Regions from separate parts of the Streptomyces luteosporeus genome, predicted to be linked through region 2. Evidence: riboswitches for the same ligand, from Rfam matches in the RefSeq annotation. Region 2 holds a riboswitch; the other holds the start of a gene.
The links. Region 2 has a riboswitch for glycine ahead of gcvT (glycine cleavage system aminomethyltransferase GcvT). Riboswitches for the same ligand answer to the same signal wherever they lie in the genome.

Region 1: another riboswitch for glycine. It lies ahead of gcvP (aminomethyl-transferring glycine dehydrogenase); the one in region 2 lies ahead of gcvT (glycine cleavage system aminomethyltransferase GcvT).

Annotation. Positions count from the first base shown of each region.
Region 1 covers NZ_BAAASL010000003.1:6,923-13,924, forward strand. The annotation lists gene ftsR (transcriptional regulator FtsR) at 1-766, shown strand, start outside; gene ABD361_RS04165 (bifunctional nuclease family protein) at 818-1,291, shown strand; gene ABD361_RS04170 (MerR family transcriptional regulator) at 1,469-2,110, shown strand; gene ABD361_RS04175 (DNA polymerase IV) at 2,221-3,594, shown strand; gene ABD361_RS04180 (PRC-barrel domain-containing protein) at 3,774-4,166, opposite strand; glycine riboswitch at 4,280-4,379, shown strand; gene gcvP (aminomethyl-transferring glycine dehydrogenase) at 4,568-7,002, shown strand, end outside.
Region 2 covers NZ_BAAASL010000010.1:101,878-108,879, forward strand. The annotation lists gene ABD361_RS15280 (L-serine ammonia-lyase) at 1-659, opposite strand, end outside; gene glyA (serine hydroxymethyltransferase) at 866-2,128, opposite strand; gene gcvH (glycine cleavage system protein GcvH) at 2,164-2,541, opposite strand; gene gcvT (glycine cleavage system aminomethyltransferase GcvT) at 2,609-3,727, opposite strand; glycine riboswitch at 3,881-3,987, opposite strand; gene ABD361_RS15300 (AAA family ATPase) at 4,167-4,739, shown strand; gene ABD361_RS15305 (enhanced serine sensitivity protein SseB) at 4,976-5,716, shown strand; gene ABD361_RS15310 (enhanced serine sensitivity protein SseB C-terminal domain-containing protein) at 5,789-6,592, shown strand; gene ABD361_RS15315 (ABC transporter permease) at 6,897-7,002, shown strand, end outside.

The DNA.
Region 1 (7,002 bases), on a different contig from region 2:
CACCGGTTCGGCCGGTGCCACCGGTGCGGAGGGCCGGCTGGTGAGCATCGGCACGGTGCTCAACCTGCTGCGCGAGGAGTTCCCCGAGGTCACCATCTCCAAGATCCGTTTCCTGGAGGCGGAGGGCCTGGTGGAGCCGCAGCGCACCCCCTCGGGCTATCGCAAGTTCAGCACGCAGGACGTGGAGCGCCTCGCCCTCGTGCTGCGCATGCAGCGTGATCACTACCTGCCCCTGAAGGTCATCCGGGAGCACCTGGAGGCCCTGGCCCGCGGCGAGCGGGTCCAGCTGCCCGCCCCCGCCCAGCCGCGCGACGCGCTGGACCTCGCCGGCGACCCGGAGCCCGGTGAGGCCGCCGTCGCCGGTGCGGCGGGCCCGGGGGGCCCACAGGGCGCTCCCGCCGCCAGGATCGGCCGTGGGGAGCTGCTGGCGGGCGCCGGGGTCACCGAGGCCGAGCTCGTCGAGTGGGAGTCCTACGGGCTGCTGGTGCCCCACCCGGACGGCGGATTCGACGCCGACGCCGTCACCATCGCCAAGCTCGTCGCCGACCTGGGCCGCTACGGACTGGAGCCGAGGCACCTGCGGTCGGTGAAGGCCGCCGCCGACCGCGAGGCGGGCCTGGTCGAACAGGTGGTCGCACCCCTGCGCAGGCACCGCAATCCCCAGACCAGGGCGCACGCCGAGGCCACGGCCCGGGAGCTGGCCGCCCTGTCCGTACGGCTGCACGCCGCCCTCGTACGGGCCGCACTGCAGCCCAGGAGCCGGTGACGGCGGGTGCCCGACTACCCAAACCTGCCGACCACGGCCTAGGGTTGCTGTGTGAACGAGCTCGATGTCGTGGGTGTCCGGGTGGAAATGCCCTCAAACCAGCCGATCGTGCTCCTGCGGGAAGTGGGCGGCGACCGGTACCTGCCGATCTGGATCGGCCCCGGCGAGGCGACCGCCATCGCCTTCGCCCAGCAGGGCATGACGCCGGCCCGGCCGCTGACCCATGACCTCTTCAAGGACGTCCTGGACGCGGTGGGGCAGCAGCTCGCCGAGGTCCGCATCACCGACCTGCGCGAAGGCGTGTTCTACGCGGAGCTGGTCTTCGCCAGCGGGGTGGAGGTCAGCGCCCGGCCGTCCGACGCCATAGCGCTGGCCCTGCGCACCGGAACGCCGATCTACGGCAGCGACGGGGTGCTGGACGACGCGGGAATCGCCATCCCGGACGAGCAGGAGGACGAGGTGGAGAAGTTCCGCGAGTTCCTCGACCAGATCTCGCCCGAGGACTTCGGCAGCAGCAACCAGTAGGCGTCGCCGGGGCGCAGCACCTGGGCGGATTGCCGCATTCGAGCAGTTTTCCCGCTGCCCGGACACGTGAAACCACTCTCAAGGTGATTATCACTCGGCGTGCCGAGTGTGGCGATCGTTGACGCACCCCGGGCGACTGCCTACCGTCGAGAAGGCAGGTCAAGGACGGAGGTCGGCGTGAGAAGCACGGGCGACGGTACGGCGGTCGGCGGTCCGTATCCGCTGCATGGGGGAACGGTCGAACCAGTGCCCCGCTATTCAGCCACGACAGCGGTCACCACCCCGCGGGGGAGCGACACCGGCTCCAGTACCTCCCGCGGCACCGACGACATCGGATACCGCGGGCCCACGGCGTGCGCCGCCGCGGGCATCACTTATCGCCAGCTGGACTACTGGGCGCGCACCGGGCTCGTCGAGCCCAGCGTGCGGCCCGCGTACGGCTCGGGCAGCCAGCGGCTCTACAGCTTCCGGGACGTCGTCGTCCTGAAGATCGTCAAACGGCTCCTGGACACCGGGGTCTCGCTGCAGAACATCCGCACCGCGGTGCAGCACCTGCGCGAGCGCGGCGTGGCCGACCTGGCGCAGGTGACGCTCATGAGCGACGGCGCCACGGTCTACGAGTGCACCTCGCCCGACGAGGTCGTCGACCTCCTCCAGGGCGGTCAGGGCGTCTTCGGCATCGCCGTCGGCGTCGTCTGGCGCGACGTGGAGAACGCGCTGGCCCAGCTGCACGGGGAGCGCGTGGACACCGGCGAGACCCTCGTCGGCCACCACCCCGGCGACGAGCTGGCCCGGCGCCGCAGCAACCGGGCGGGCTGAGCAGGCAGGCAGGCCCCGCGCACCGGCCCCCGGCGGAGGAGGACCCTCCGCCGGGGGCCGCGGCGTGCGCGGATCACCATTGTCAGTGGCATGCGGCAGCATCTACTCCTGTGAGGGGTGCGCCGACGATCCTGCATCTGGACATGGATGCCTTCTACGCCTCGGTGGAGCAGGCATCCAAACCCAGCCTGCGCGGAAAGCCGGTGGTCGTGGGCGGCATCGGGCCGCGCGGCGTCGTGGCCACCGCCTCCTACGAGGCGCGGGTCTTCGGCGTCCGCTCCGCCATGGCCACCGCCCAGGCACGCCGGCTCTGTCCCAACGCCGCCTACCTCACCCCGCGCTTCGGCCTCTACCAGGAGGTCAGCCGCACGGTCATGCGGCTGCTGGGCGAGCTGTCGCCGCTGGTCGAGCCGCTCAGCCTGGACGAGGCGTTCGTCGACCTGGAGGCCGGCGGCACCGAGCCGACGGCGGACGCAGCACGCCGCGTGGGCGAGCGGCTGCGGCGCGACATCCGGGCCGCCACCGGCCTGACCGGCTCCGTCGGGCTCGCCGGCTCCAAGATGCTCGCCAAGATCGCCTCGGAGGAGGCCAAGCCGGACGGGCTCGTGCTCATCGCACCCGGCACCGAGCTGGAGGTCCTCGGGCCCATGTCGGTGCGAGCCATTCCCGGCGTCGGGCCCGCCACTGCCGAAACGTTGCGGCGCGCCGGGATCACCACTGTCGCGGAGACCGCCGAAGCGGGCGAGGCCGAGCTCGTCCGCCTCCTGGGCAAGGCCCACGGCGCCGGCCTGTACGCCCTGGCCACCGGCCACGACGACCGGCCCGTCGTCGCCGAGCGCGACGCGAAATCGGTCTCCGTGGAGGACACCTTCGCCGAGGACCTCACCGACCGCACCCGCGTCCAGTACGAGCTCGCCCGCCTCGCCGAGCGGTGCGTGCAGCGGCTGCGCGCTGCCGGGCGCTCCGGGCGCACGGTCGTCATCAAGGTCCGCAGCTACGACTTCTCCACGCTGACCCGCTCCGAGACCCTGCGCGGCCCGACGGACGACGTGGCCGTCGTGCGCGAGGCGGCGGCCCGGCTGCTCGACGGGGTCGACACCACGGCCGGCGTGCGCCTGCTCGGCGTCGGCGTCTCCGGGCTCGCCGACTACACGCAGGAGGACCTCTTCGCCCAGGCCGCGAGCGCCGCGCGGACGGCGCCGGAGACCCCCGCGGAGGCCGCGCCGCCCCCACCGGCGGAGGCGCCGCCGGCTCCGAGGCGCTGGTCGCCCGGCGTGGACGTGCACCACGCCGAGTACGGCCCCGGCTGGGTCCAGGGAAGCGGCCTGGGCCGCGTCACGGTCCGCTTCGAGACCCCCTGGTCCGCCCCCGGCCGGGTCCGCACGCTCAGTGTGGACGACCCCGCGCTGGAACCGGCCGAACCGCTTCCGCTGATCCCGCCCGCGCCGGACGCGCCCGAGGCCGGGGGGCCGGCGGCGGCCTAGCGCCCCGTAGGGGCGCGGGGAACTGCGCGACCAGCCACGACGTGCCCGCAGACGGAGTTGCCGTGCTGCGCCCGGCCCCCCGGGGTGGCGCGTTGGCTGCGGGCCGTCGGTGGCCGATCGCGCAGTTCCCCGCGCCCCTACGGGGCGCCGTGGTGCGGCGAGGAAGCCGGCGCCCAGGTCTACGGGGCCGTGGGCGAGCCGTTGGCCGGGGGGCCGGTGTCGGCGGGGCCCGGCCCCCGTCCGGGCTCCGGCCCCGGCTGAGGTAGGGGCAGGCCGTAGTGGCGGTAGAGCTGGAGCTCCTGTTGGGGCGACAGGTGGCGGCCCACGCCGAAGCCCGGCGACTGGCGGATCAGGGCGCGGTCGAAGGGGACGCGCAGGCCTTCCTCCTCGACCGAGCTGACTTCCAGGGGGACGAACGCGTCGCGGCCGAAGAAGCCCGTGCGCACCGCCGCCCACTCCGGTGCGCCGGTCACGTCGTCGAGGTACACCTCGTCGACGGTCCCGATGCGCGTGCCGGCCCGGTCGAAGGCCTTGCGGCCGATCAGGCTCCTGGGGTCGATGTCGGTCTGCACGGTTCCTCCCTGGCGTTCCACGGCCCCCAGACCCACGAAAAGCCACAAAGCAGGAACGGGCCACTCGGGAGATCCGCCCGGAAAGGCGCGCTGGTAGGCTGACGATTGGCCGCAGAACCCGTGCGGGAGAGTCCTCCGTCGCGAGCCGGCGGGGGCGCCGAAGGAGCAACTCCTCCCCGGAATCTCTCAGGCACCCGGTACCGCACGGAAGAGGTCACTCTGGAAAGCAGGGCGGGCCCAGGTCAGGCACCACGCCGAAGCCCCTCCTCACCGACGGTGAAAGCCGGTCCGTGTCCGCGGCCCGGTGAAGCTCTCAGGTTGAGATGACAGAGGGGGAGGCCGTCCGGGTACCCGCGCCGTGGTACCCCTCGCAGGTCGCAGTGACCAGGAGGCCTCCGCAGATGACAGCCCACCGCAGCTCCCTTTCCGACCTGGAGCGGAGCACCCCCTTCGAGCGCCGGCACATAGGGCCGGACGCCGAGGCCCAGGCCAAGATGCTCGCCCAGGTCGGCTACGGCTCCCTCGACGAGCTGACCGCCGCCGCCGTACCGGAAGTGATCAAGAGCGCCGGGGCGCTCGCGCTGCCCGCCGCCCGCAGCGAGGCGGAGGTGCTCGCCGAGCTGCGCGAGCTCGCCGGGCGCAACCAGGTCCTGGCGCCGATGATCGGCCTGGGCTACTACGGCACGTTCACCCCGCCGGTGATCCTTCGCAACGTCATGGAGAACCCCGCCTGGTACACGGCGTACACGCCGTACCAGCCGGAGATCTCGCAGGGCCGCCTGGAGGCGCTGCTCAACTTCCAGACCGTCGTCGCCGATCTGACGGGGCTGCCGACCTCCGGCGCCTCGCTCCTGGACGAGGGCACGGCCGCCGCCGAGGCCATGTCGCTGTCCCGGCGCGTGGGCAAGGTGAAGAACGGCGTCTACCTGGTCGACGCCGACACCCTCCCGCAGACGATCGCCGTCATCGAGACCCGCGCCGAGCCCACCGGCGTGGAGGTCGTGGTCGCCGACCTGTCGGCCGGCATCCCCGAGGAGATCGCCGAGCGCGGCGTCTTCGGCGTGCTGCTGCAGTACCCCGGCGCCTCCGGTGCCGTGCGCGACCTGCGCCCCGTCATCGAGCGGGCCCACGAGCTCGGCGCGATCGTCACCGTCGCCGCCGACCTGCTCGCCCTGACCCTGCTCACCCCGCCCGGTGAGCTCGGCGCCGACATCGCCGTCGGCACCACCCAGCGCTTCGGCGTGCCGATGGGCTTCGGCGGCCCGCACGCCGGCTTCATGGCGGTGCGCGACGCCTACGCCCGCAGCCTGCCCGGCCGCCTGGTCGGCGTCTCCGTCGACGCCGACGGCGCCAAGGCCTACCGCCTGGCCCTGCAGACCCGCGAGCAGCACATCCGGCGCGAGAAGGCCACCAGCAACATCTGCACCGCCCAGGTGCTGCTCGCCGTGATGGCCGGCATGTACGCGGTCTACCACGGCCCCGAGGGCCTGGCCGCGATCGCCCGCCGCACCCACCGCTACGCCGCGATCCTCGCCGAGGGCCTGCGGGCCGGCGGCGTCGAGCTGGAGCACGGCGCGTACTTCGACACGCTCACCGCGAAGGTGCCCGGCCGGGCCGCGGCCGTCGTCGAAGCCGCCCGCGAGCGCGGCGTCAACCTGCGCCTGACGGACGCCGACCGGGTCGGCATCGCCTGCGACGAGACCACCACCCGCGAGCAGCTCGCCGCCGTGTGGGCCGCGTTCGGCGTCGACGCCGACGTCGAGCAGCTGGACGCGGTCGTGGCGGACGCCCTGCCCGAGGGCCTGCTGCGCACCGACGAGTACCTCGCGCACCCCGTCTTCCACCAGCACCGCTCCGAGACCGCGATGCTGCGCTACCTGCGCCGCCTCGCCGACCGGGACTACGCGCTGGACCGCGGCATGATCCCGCTGGGCTCGTGCACCATGAAGCTCAACGCGACCACCGAGATGGAGCCGGTCACCTGGCCGGAGTTCGGCGCGCTGCACCCCTTCGCGCCCGTCGAGCAGGCCGCGGGCTACCGCACCCTGATCACCGAGCTCGAGGAGCGCCTGGCCGAGGTCACCGGCTACGACAAGGTCTCCCTCCAGCCCAACGCCGGCTCCCAGGGCGAGCTCGCGGGCCTGCTGGCCGTGCGCGCCTACCACCGCGCCAACGGCGACACGCAGCGCACCGTCTGCCTCATCCCGTCCTCCGCGCACGGCACCAACGCCGCCAGCGCCGTGATGGCCGGCATGAAGGTCGTGGTCGTCAGGACCGCCGACGACGGCGAGATCGACGTCGAGGACCTGCGCGCCAAGATCGAGCAGTACCGCGACGAGCTCGCCGTGCTGATGATCACCTACCCGTCCACGCACGGCGTCTTCGAGGAGCACGTCGCCGACATCTGCGCCGCCGTCCACGACGCCGGCGGCCAGGTCTACGTCGACGGAGCCAACCTCAACGCCCTGGTGGGCCTGGCCAAGCCGGGCCGCTTCGGCGGCGACGTCTCGCACCTGAACCTGCACAAGACCTTCTGCATCCCGCACGGCGGCGGCGGCCCCGGCGTCGGCCCGGTGGCGGTGCGCGCCCACCTCGCCCCGTACCTGCCCAACCACCCGCTGCAGCCCACCGCCGGGCCCGAGACCGGTGTCGGCCCGATCTCGGCGGCGCCCTGGGGCTCCGCGGGCATCCTGCCGATCTCCTGGTCGTACGTGCGCCTGATGGGCGGCGAGGGCCTCAAGCGCGCCACCCAGGTCGCGGTGCTGGGCGCCAACTACATCGCCAAGCGCCTGGAGCCGCACTTCCCGGTGCTCTACACCGGCCCGGGCGGTCTGGT
Region 2 (7,002 bases):
TCCAGCAGGCCCTCGCGGATCTCGGTCTCCGTGCGCCAGGCCTTCTCGTTCTCCATCATCATCGCGGAGATCGACAGGCCGGATTCGCGGGACATGCGCAGCAGCTCGTCGCCGGTGCGGAAGGGGTACTTGAGGACGGTGTCGTCGAGGACGATGCGGTCGGCGCCGACGGCGTCCTCGTCGACGACGAAGCCGCCGCCGACGGAGTAGTAGGTCTTCTCCAGCAGGGGGGCGCCGGTCTCGTCGTAGGCGGCGAGGGTCATGCCGTTGGCGTGGTACGGCAGGGCGCGGCGGCGGTGCAGGATGAGCTGGGTCGACTCGTCGAAGTCGATCTCGTGGTCGGTGCCGATCTCGGCGCCGAGCAGGCGCAGCCGCTTGGTGGTGCGGATGCGCTCGACCTCGTCGTCGGCGATCTCGACGTCGACGGTGCGGGGGGAGTGGCCCTCCAGGCCGAGGAGGACGGCCTTGGGGGTGCCGTGGCCGTGGCCGGTGGCGCCGAGGGAGCCGAAGAGCTCGGCCCGCACGGCGGTGGTCTGGGCCAGCAGGCCGTCCTTCTTCAGGCGGCCCACGAACATGCGGGCGGCGCGCATGGGGCCGACCGTGTGAGAGCTGGACGGGCCTATGCCGATCGAGAAGAGATCGAATACGGAGATGGCCACGGTGGCTGCTCCTCGGGTCGGTGGTGGTACGGGGGTGATACGGGGGTGGTGCGGCGGGCGTGGGGAGCGCAGGGGGTACGCGAGGGATGTCACGCCCTGTGACGCGTGGGGTGCGCCACGTGGTGCGGGGCATCCCGCCCACTTCTCCAGTGTGCGGGATGCCCCGTACCAACCGGTTAATCCGGCCTTAATGCGGTGCCGACGTCCTACTTCAGGCCGGGGTACAGCGGGTGCTTCGCGGCCAGGGCCGTGACGCGCCCGCGCAGGGCCTCGGTGTCGCAGGACGGCTTGAGGGCCTCGGCGATGATGTCGGCGACCTCGCTGAAGTCCTCGGCGGCGAAGCCGCGGGTGGCCAGGGCCGGGGTGCCGATGCGCAGGCCGGAGGTGACCATCGGCGGGCGCGGGTCGTTCGGGATGGCGTTGCGGTTGACCGTGATGCCGACCTCGTGGAGGCGGTCCTCGGCCTGCTGGCCGTCGAGCTCGGAGTTGCGCAGGTCGACCAGGACGAGGTGGACGTCCGTGCCGCCGGAGAGCACGGAGACGCCGGCCTGCGCCACGTCGTCCTGCATCAGGCGCTCGGCGAGGATCCTCGCGCCCTCCAGGGTGCGGCGCTGGCGGTCCTTGAACTCCTCGCTGGCCGCGACCTTGAAGGCCACCGCCTTGGCGGCGATCACGTGCTCCAGCGGGCCGCCCTGCTGGCCGGGGAAGACCGCGGAGTTGATCTTCTTGGCGAGCTCGGCCGTGGACAGGATCACACCGCCGCGCGGGCCGCCGAGGGTCTTGTGGGTGGTGGTGGTCACCACGTGCGCGTGCGGCACCGGGGAGGGGTGCAGCCCGGCGGCGACGAGGCCCGCGAAGTGGGCCATGTCGACCATCAGGTACGCGCCGACCTCGTCGGCGATCCGGCGGAAGGCCGCGAAGTCCAGCTGGCGCGGGTAGGCGGACCAGCCGGCGACGATCAGCTTCGGGCGGTGCTCCTTGGCGAGGCGCTCGACCTCCTCCATGTCCACCCGGTTGGTCTGCTCGTCGACGTGGTAGGCGACCACGTTGTAGAGCTTGCCGGAGAAGTTGATCTTCATGCCGTGGGTCAGGTGCCCGCCGTGCGCGAGGTTCAGACCCAGGATGGTGTCGCCCGGGTTGAGCAGGGCGAACATCGCCGCGGCGTTGGCCTGGGCGCCGGAGTGCGGCTGCACGTTGGCGTGCTCGGCGCCGAAGAGCGCCTTGATGCGGTCGATGGCGATCTGCTCGACGACGTCGACGTGTTCGCAGCCGCCGTAGTAGCGGCGTCCCGGGTAGCCCTCGGCGTACTTGTTGGTGAGGACGGAGCCCTGGGCCTCCATGACCGCGACCGGAGCGAAGTTCTCCGAGGCGATCATCTCGAGGGTGGACTGCTGACGGTGGAGTTCGGCGTCGACGGCGGCGGCGACGTCGGGGTCGAGCTCATGGAGGGAGCTGTTGAGGAGCGACATGAGTTCTTCCTGCACGAGGGAGGGGAGAGCGGGGTTCAGCCGGCGAAGGCCGTGTACTCGTCGGCGGACATCAGCTCCGCCGGCTCGTCCGTGACCTTCACCTTGAACAGCCAGCCGCCCTCGAACGGGGCGGTGTTCACCAGCGCCGGGTCGTTCACCACGTCCTCGTTGGCCGCGACGACCTCGCCCGTGACGGGGGAGTACAGGTCGCTGACCGACTTCGTCGACTCCAGTTCGCCACAGGTCTCGCCCGCGGTGACGGTGTCCCCGACCGCGGGGAGCTGGGCGTAGACGACGTCACCGAGCGCGTTGGCCGCGAACTCGGTGATGCCGACCGTCGCCACGCCGTCCTCGTCGGCGGCCGAGAGCCACTCGTGCTCCTTGGAGTAACGGAGCTGCTGGGGGTTGCTCATGGCTAGATTCTCCTGTACGCGCGTGAGTGCTTGTGCAAGGGGTCTTGACAGGTGAGATGAGAGGGTCTCAGCGTTCCCGCTTGTAGAAGGGGAGCGCCACGACCTCGTACGGCTCATGGGTGCCGCGAATGTCCACGGACACCCCTTCCGTACCCGGGGCGGCGTGGGCCACGTCGACGTACGCCATCGCGATCGGCCTGCCCAGCGTGGGGGAGGGGGCGCCGGACGTGACTTCGCCCACGACCTCGCCGCCCGCCACGACGGCGAAGCCGGCGCGCGGCACGCGGCGGCCGGTGGCGACCAGGCCCACCAGCTTGCGCGGCGGCGCGCTCTCGGCGCGCTCGGCAGCGGCGGCCAGCGCCTCGCGGCCCACGAAGTCGCCCGCCTTGTCGAACTTCACCACGCGGCCCAGGCCCGCGTCGAAGGGGGTCAGCGAGGTGGTCAGCTCGTGCCCGTACAGCGGCATGCCCGCCTCCAGGCGCAGGGTGTCCCGGCAGGACAGCCCGCACGGCACCAGGCCCGCGTCCGCGCCCGCCTCGGTCAGCGCCTGCCACAGCTTCTCGGCGTCGCCCGGGGCCACGAACAGCTCGAAGCCGTCCTCGCCCGTGTAGCCGGTGCGGGCGATCAGCGCCGGGACGCCCGCGACGGTGCCCGGCAGGCCCGCGTAGTACTTCAGCCCGTCCAGGTCGGCGTCCGTGACCGACTTCAGGATCGCCGGGGAGGCCGGGCCCTGGATCGCGATCAGCGCGTAGGCGTCGCGGTCGTCACGCACGACCGCGTCGAAACCGGCGGCCCGCTCGGTCAGCGCGTCCAGCACGACCTGCGCGTTCGAGGCGTTGGCGACGACCATGAACTCCTGCTCGGCCAGGCGGTAGACGATCAGGTCGTCCACGATGCCGCCGTCGGCGTTGCAGATCATCGTGTACCGGGCGCGGCCCACGGCGAGCGCGGAGATGTTGCCGACGAGGGCGAAGTCGAGGGCCCGGCCGGCCTCGGCACCCGTGAGGGTGATCTCCCCCATGTGCGAGAGGTCGAACAGGCCGGCGCGGGTGCGCACCGCCACGTGCTCGTCGCGCTCGCTGCCGTAGCGCAGCGGCATGTCCCAGCCCGCGAAGTCGGTCATGGTCGCGCCGAGCGCGCGGTGCAGCGCGTCCAGGGCGGTACGGCGGGGGGCGTCGGTCGTCATGGTCAGGCTCCCGGGCAAGAAGTCACGGAGGTACCGAGGAATCGGGGCCTCCCCATCTGTCATCGGAACCTGAGAGGTTCACCGGGAGCCCCTTGGAGAGCCCGGCTTGCACCTTGGGTGGGACCGCCGGGGCGGCCCGCTTTTCAGATCTGCCTCACCCTCGCGGTACGGGGCCTGAGAGATTCAAGGGAGGAACTTGCTCCTTCGGCGCCCGGTGCACGGCGCAACGCAGCACACCAGGACTCTCCCGCGCGGATTCGAGCGGCCAATATGCAGTTGGTCGTGCGATTGTCGAGCGTGCCGATGGCGCTTGGCGCGCACATCATTGCACGTACGGCCGTGCGACGGACCGCCCACCAGGTCCCGATTTGGATTACCTTTCCTTTGCGTACGAAAGGAGGGGGCGACGGTCACGGTGCGTACGGGGGGTGTGGCGGGCGTGATCGACCTGCGCGGTGGGACCGTCGAGGAACTGCGCTACCGGGCCGGAGACCTGGTCGTCGTCTCCGGGCTGCCCGGAGCCGGCAAGTCCACCCTGATGCGGCGGGTGGTCGGGCCCGGCGTGCACCGCGTGGACTCCCAGGACACCCGCCGCCGCATCGAACGCCGCGTACCCCGGCGGCTGCCGTACGCCGCCTACCGGCCGGCCGCCCGGCTCGCGCACTACGCCGCCCTGTGGCGCGCCCTGCGCTCCGGACACAGCGTCGTCGTGCACGACTGCGGACAGTGGGGCTGGGTGCGCCGGTGGCTGGCGCGCGAGGCGCGACGGCGGGGGCGGCGGCTGCACGTGGTGATGCTGGTCGTCGACGCGGCGCAGGCGCGGGCGGGCCAGCGGGCCCGCGGCCGCGGCGTCCCGCCGCGCTCGTTCGCCCGCCACCGCCGCGCGATGCGGCGGCTCGTGACCGATGCGGAGGCCGGCCGCGCGCCGCGCGGCGCCGCGTCGGCGACCCTCCTGGACCGCGGAGCGGCGGACGCGCTGCGGGCCCTGACGTTCGGCGGCAGCGCCCCGTAAGGGGCGCGGGGAACTGCGCGATCGACCACCGACGGCCTGCAGTCGACATACTGCGGGCGCGTCGTGGCTTGTCGCGCCCACGCGGCGGAGCCGCAGATCGACACTGCCCCGCGCCCCTTCGGGGGCGCCGTGCCGCCGGCCAGCGCCTGGCACCCCCGGGCCGGGGGGCCGCCGGGGCGGAGCCCAAGGCCACCCCCCGTACCACAGCTCAGGCGCAGCCGTTAAGGTGCGGGAGCGTGAGCATCCCTGCCTGGCCCGCCAATGAGCTCGAGGAAGTCCTCGCCGCCTCCCTCGGCGTCCCCGACGCCGCCCCGCGCATCCTCGACGTGCTCGGTCGCAGCAGCGTGTGGGTGCCGCTGCCCAAGGGCGGGGGGCCGCAGAGCCCCGATCTGGATCTGCCGGCGATCGAGCTGGACGGTGCCGCGTTCGTGCCGGTGTTCAGTTCGCACGAGCAGTTCCTCGCCGTCGCCGGGCCGGCCATGGCGTTCGCGGTGGCTCCGGCCGTGGAGTTCGCGCGGGGGCTGCCCCCGCAGGTCGGCATCGTGGTGAATCCGGAGGGCACGGTGGGGGTGCCGCTGCCGCCGCAGGCCGTCGCACAGTTGTGCAGGGTGGGGCGGGCGGCGTGGGAGGGGGATCCCACGGGGGGCCGGGTGCGGTTGTTCGAGCCGGACTGGCAGGACGAGCCGACGGCGTTCCTGGCGGCGGCGGGCCTGGAGTTGGCGGCCGCGGGTCCGGTGCGGACCGCGCGCCGTGCGCTGGCGAGCGTGGAGGGCGGCGATCCGGCGCTGTTCATCGGGGTGGAGCTGGACCTTCCGGACCCCGGCAGCCGGGGCGCCGCGATGGAGGCGGTGGGCAGGGCGCTGGCCACGGCGCCCGTGGCGTGGCCGGTGCAGCTGGTGTTCCTGGACGTGGCGGACGACCCGGTGGGGCACTGGATGCGGGAGAAGCTGCGCCCGTTCTACGACCGCGACCTGTGACGCCTCTCATGCCCGCCGCCGCGGGCTCGTAAGCTGGTGGCAACAGACGGCCAAGAGATAAGGCGGACCCAGGTGAGCGCGGGCGCGGAGAGCGGCGTCGAGCAGGTGCTGCGCCAAGTGGCGCCGGGCCGGTACGACGCGTACGAGGCGCTGCTGCGGGCCGTGGCCGAGGGCCGGGTGTGGATGCTGCTGTGGCACGGCGAGCCGGGCTCGCCGGAGGCGCAGTACGGCAACATGGAGGTCGAGGGCCTCGGTTACGCCCCGTGCGTGACCTCCGCCCAGGAGCTCGCCGCCAGCGGCTGGAACCGCTCCCACGAGGTCGTCTCCGGCCGTACCGTGGCCGCCTCCCTCTACCCCGACCGCTGGGGTCTGTGGCTGAACCCGCACGCGCCCGGTGGGGGCGTCGGCATTCCCTGGGCGGACCTGCGCCGCATCGCCGAGGGCATGGAGCGGCTGCCGGCCGGGCCGCTGCGCCTGAGCGAACCGGCCGTGGAGATCCCGCAGTTCTACGCCCTGCTGGGGCAGAACGCCCACCGTACGCCGGTCGTGCGCACCCTGCGCCGGGCCTGGGTGCAGCCGGCCCTGGGCACCCCGTACCTGTGCATCGGTCTGGACCTGTACGACAGCTCGCCGGCGGCCGTGGAGGCCGTGCGGCAGATGATGCAGCAGTCGGTCGGCGTGGTGCCGGAGGGGCTGCCGGTGTCGACGGTGTCGATGGCCGACGAGTACGACCCGGTCGCGCTGTGGATGCGGGCCCATGCCCGGCCCTTCTTCGACCGTGACGTCTACGGCGGCGGTGCCGCCGCGCCGGCCGGTCCCTCGGGTGCCTACGGCTACCCGCAGCCGCCCCAGGGCTGGCAGGCCGGGGCGTACTGACCTGCGCGCCCTGCGGGCGCGCACCGGGCAGCCGGCCGCGCTGTCCGGATAACGGAACCCTCCATCACACATCACGGTTGCGCATACATTGCGGGCGAGGGCTGGCGAGTGATCGCCGACGCGATGAAGACTCCCGCCAACAAGAGACGGCCCGGCCGGCAGCACGGCGCGTCATGGGCTCTCTTTTCAGAACCTCCGCTCCATCTGCACCACTTGCACATCACCCGTACATGTGAGTACCAGGCCGCAAGTGTTGCGGCGGGCGTGGGCCGGTCACCTCCGGCCGAGAGGGGTCGTTGGCACAGTGACCGCACCTATCGAGACCACGGGGTCGGCCGCCGGGGCGCAGCCGGAAGCCGTTCTGGCCGGTGCCCGCAAGAGCCAGATCGAGGGTCGATCACTCACCCAGA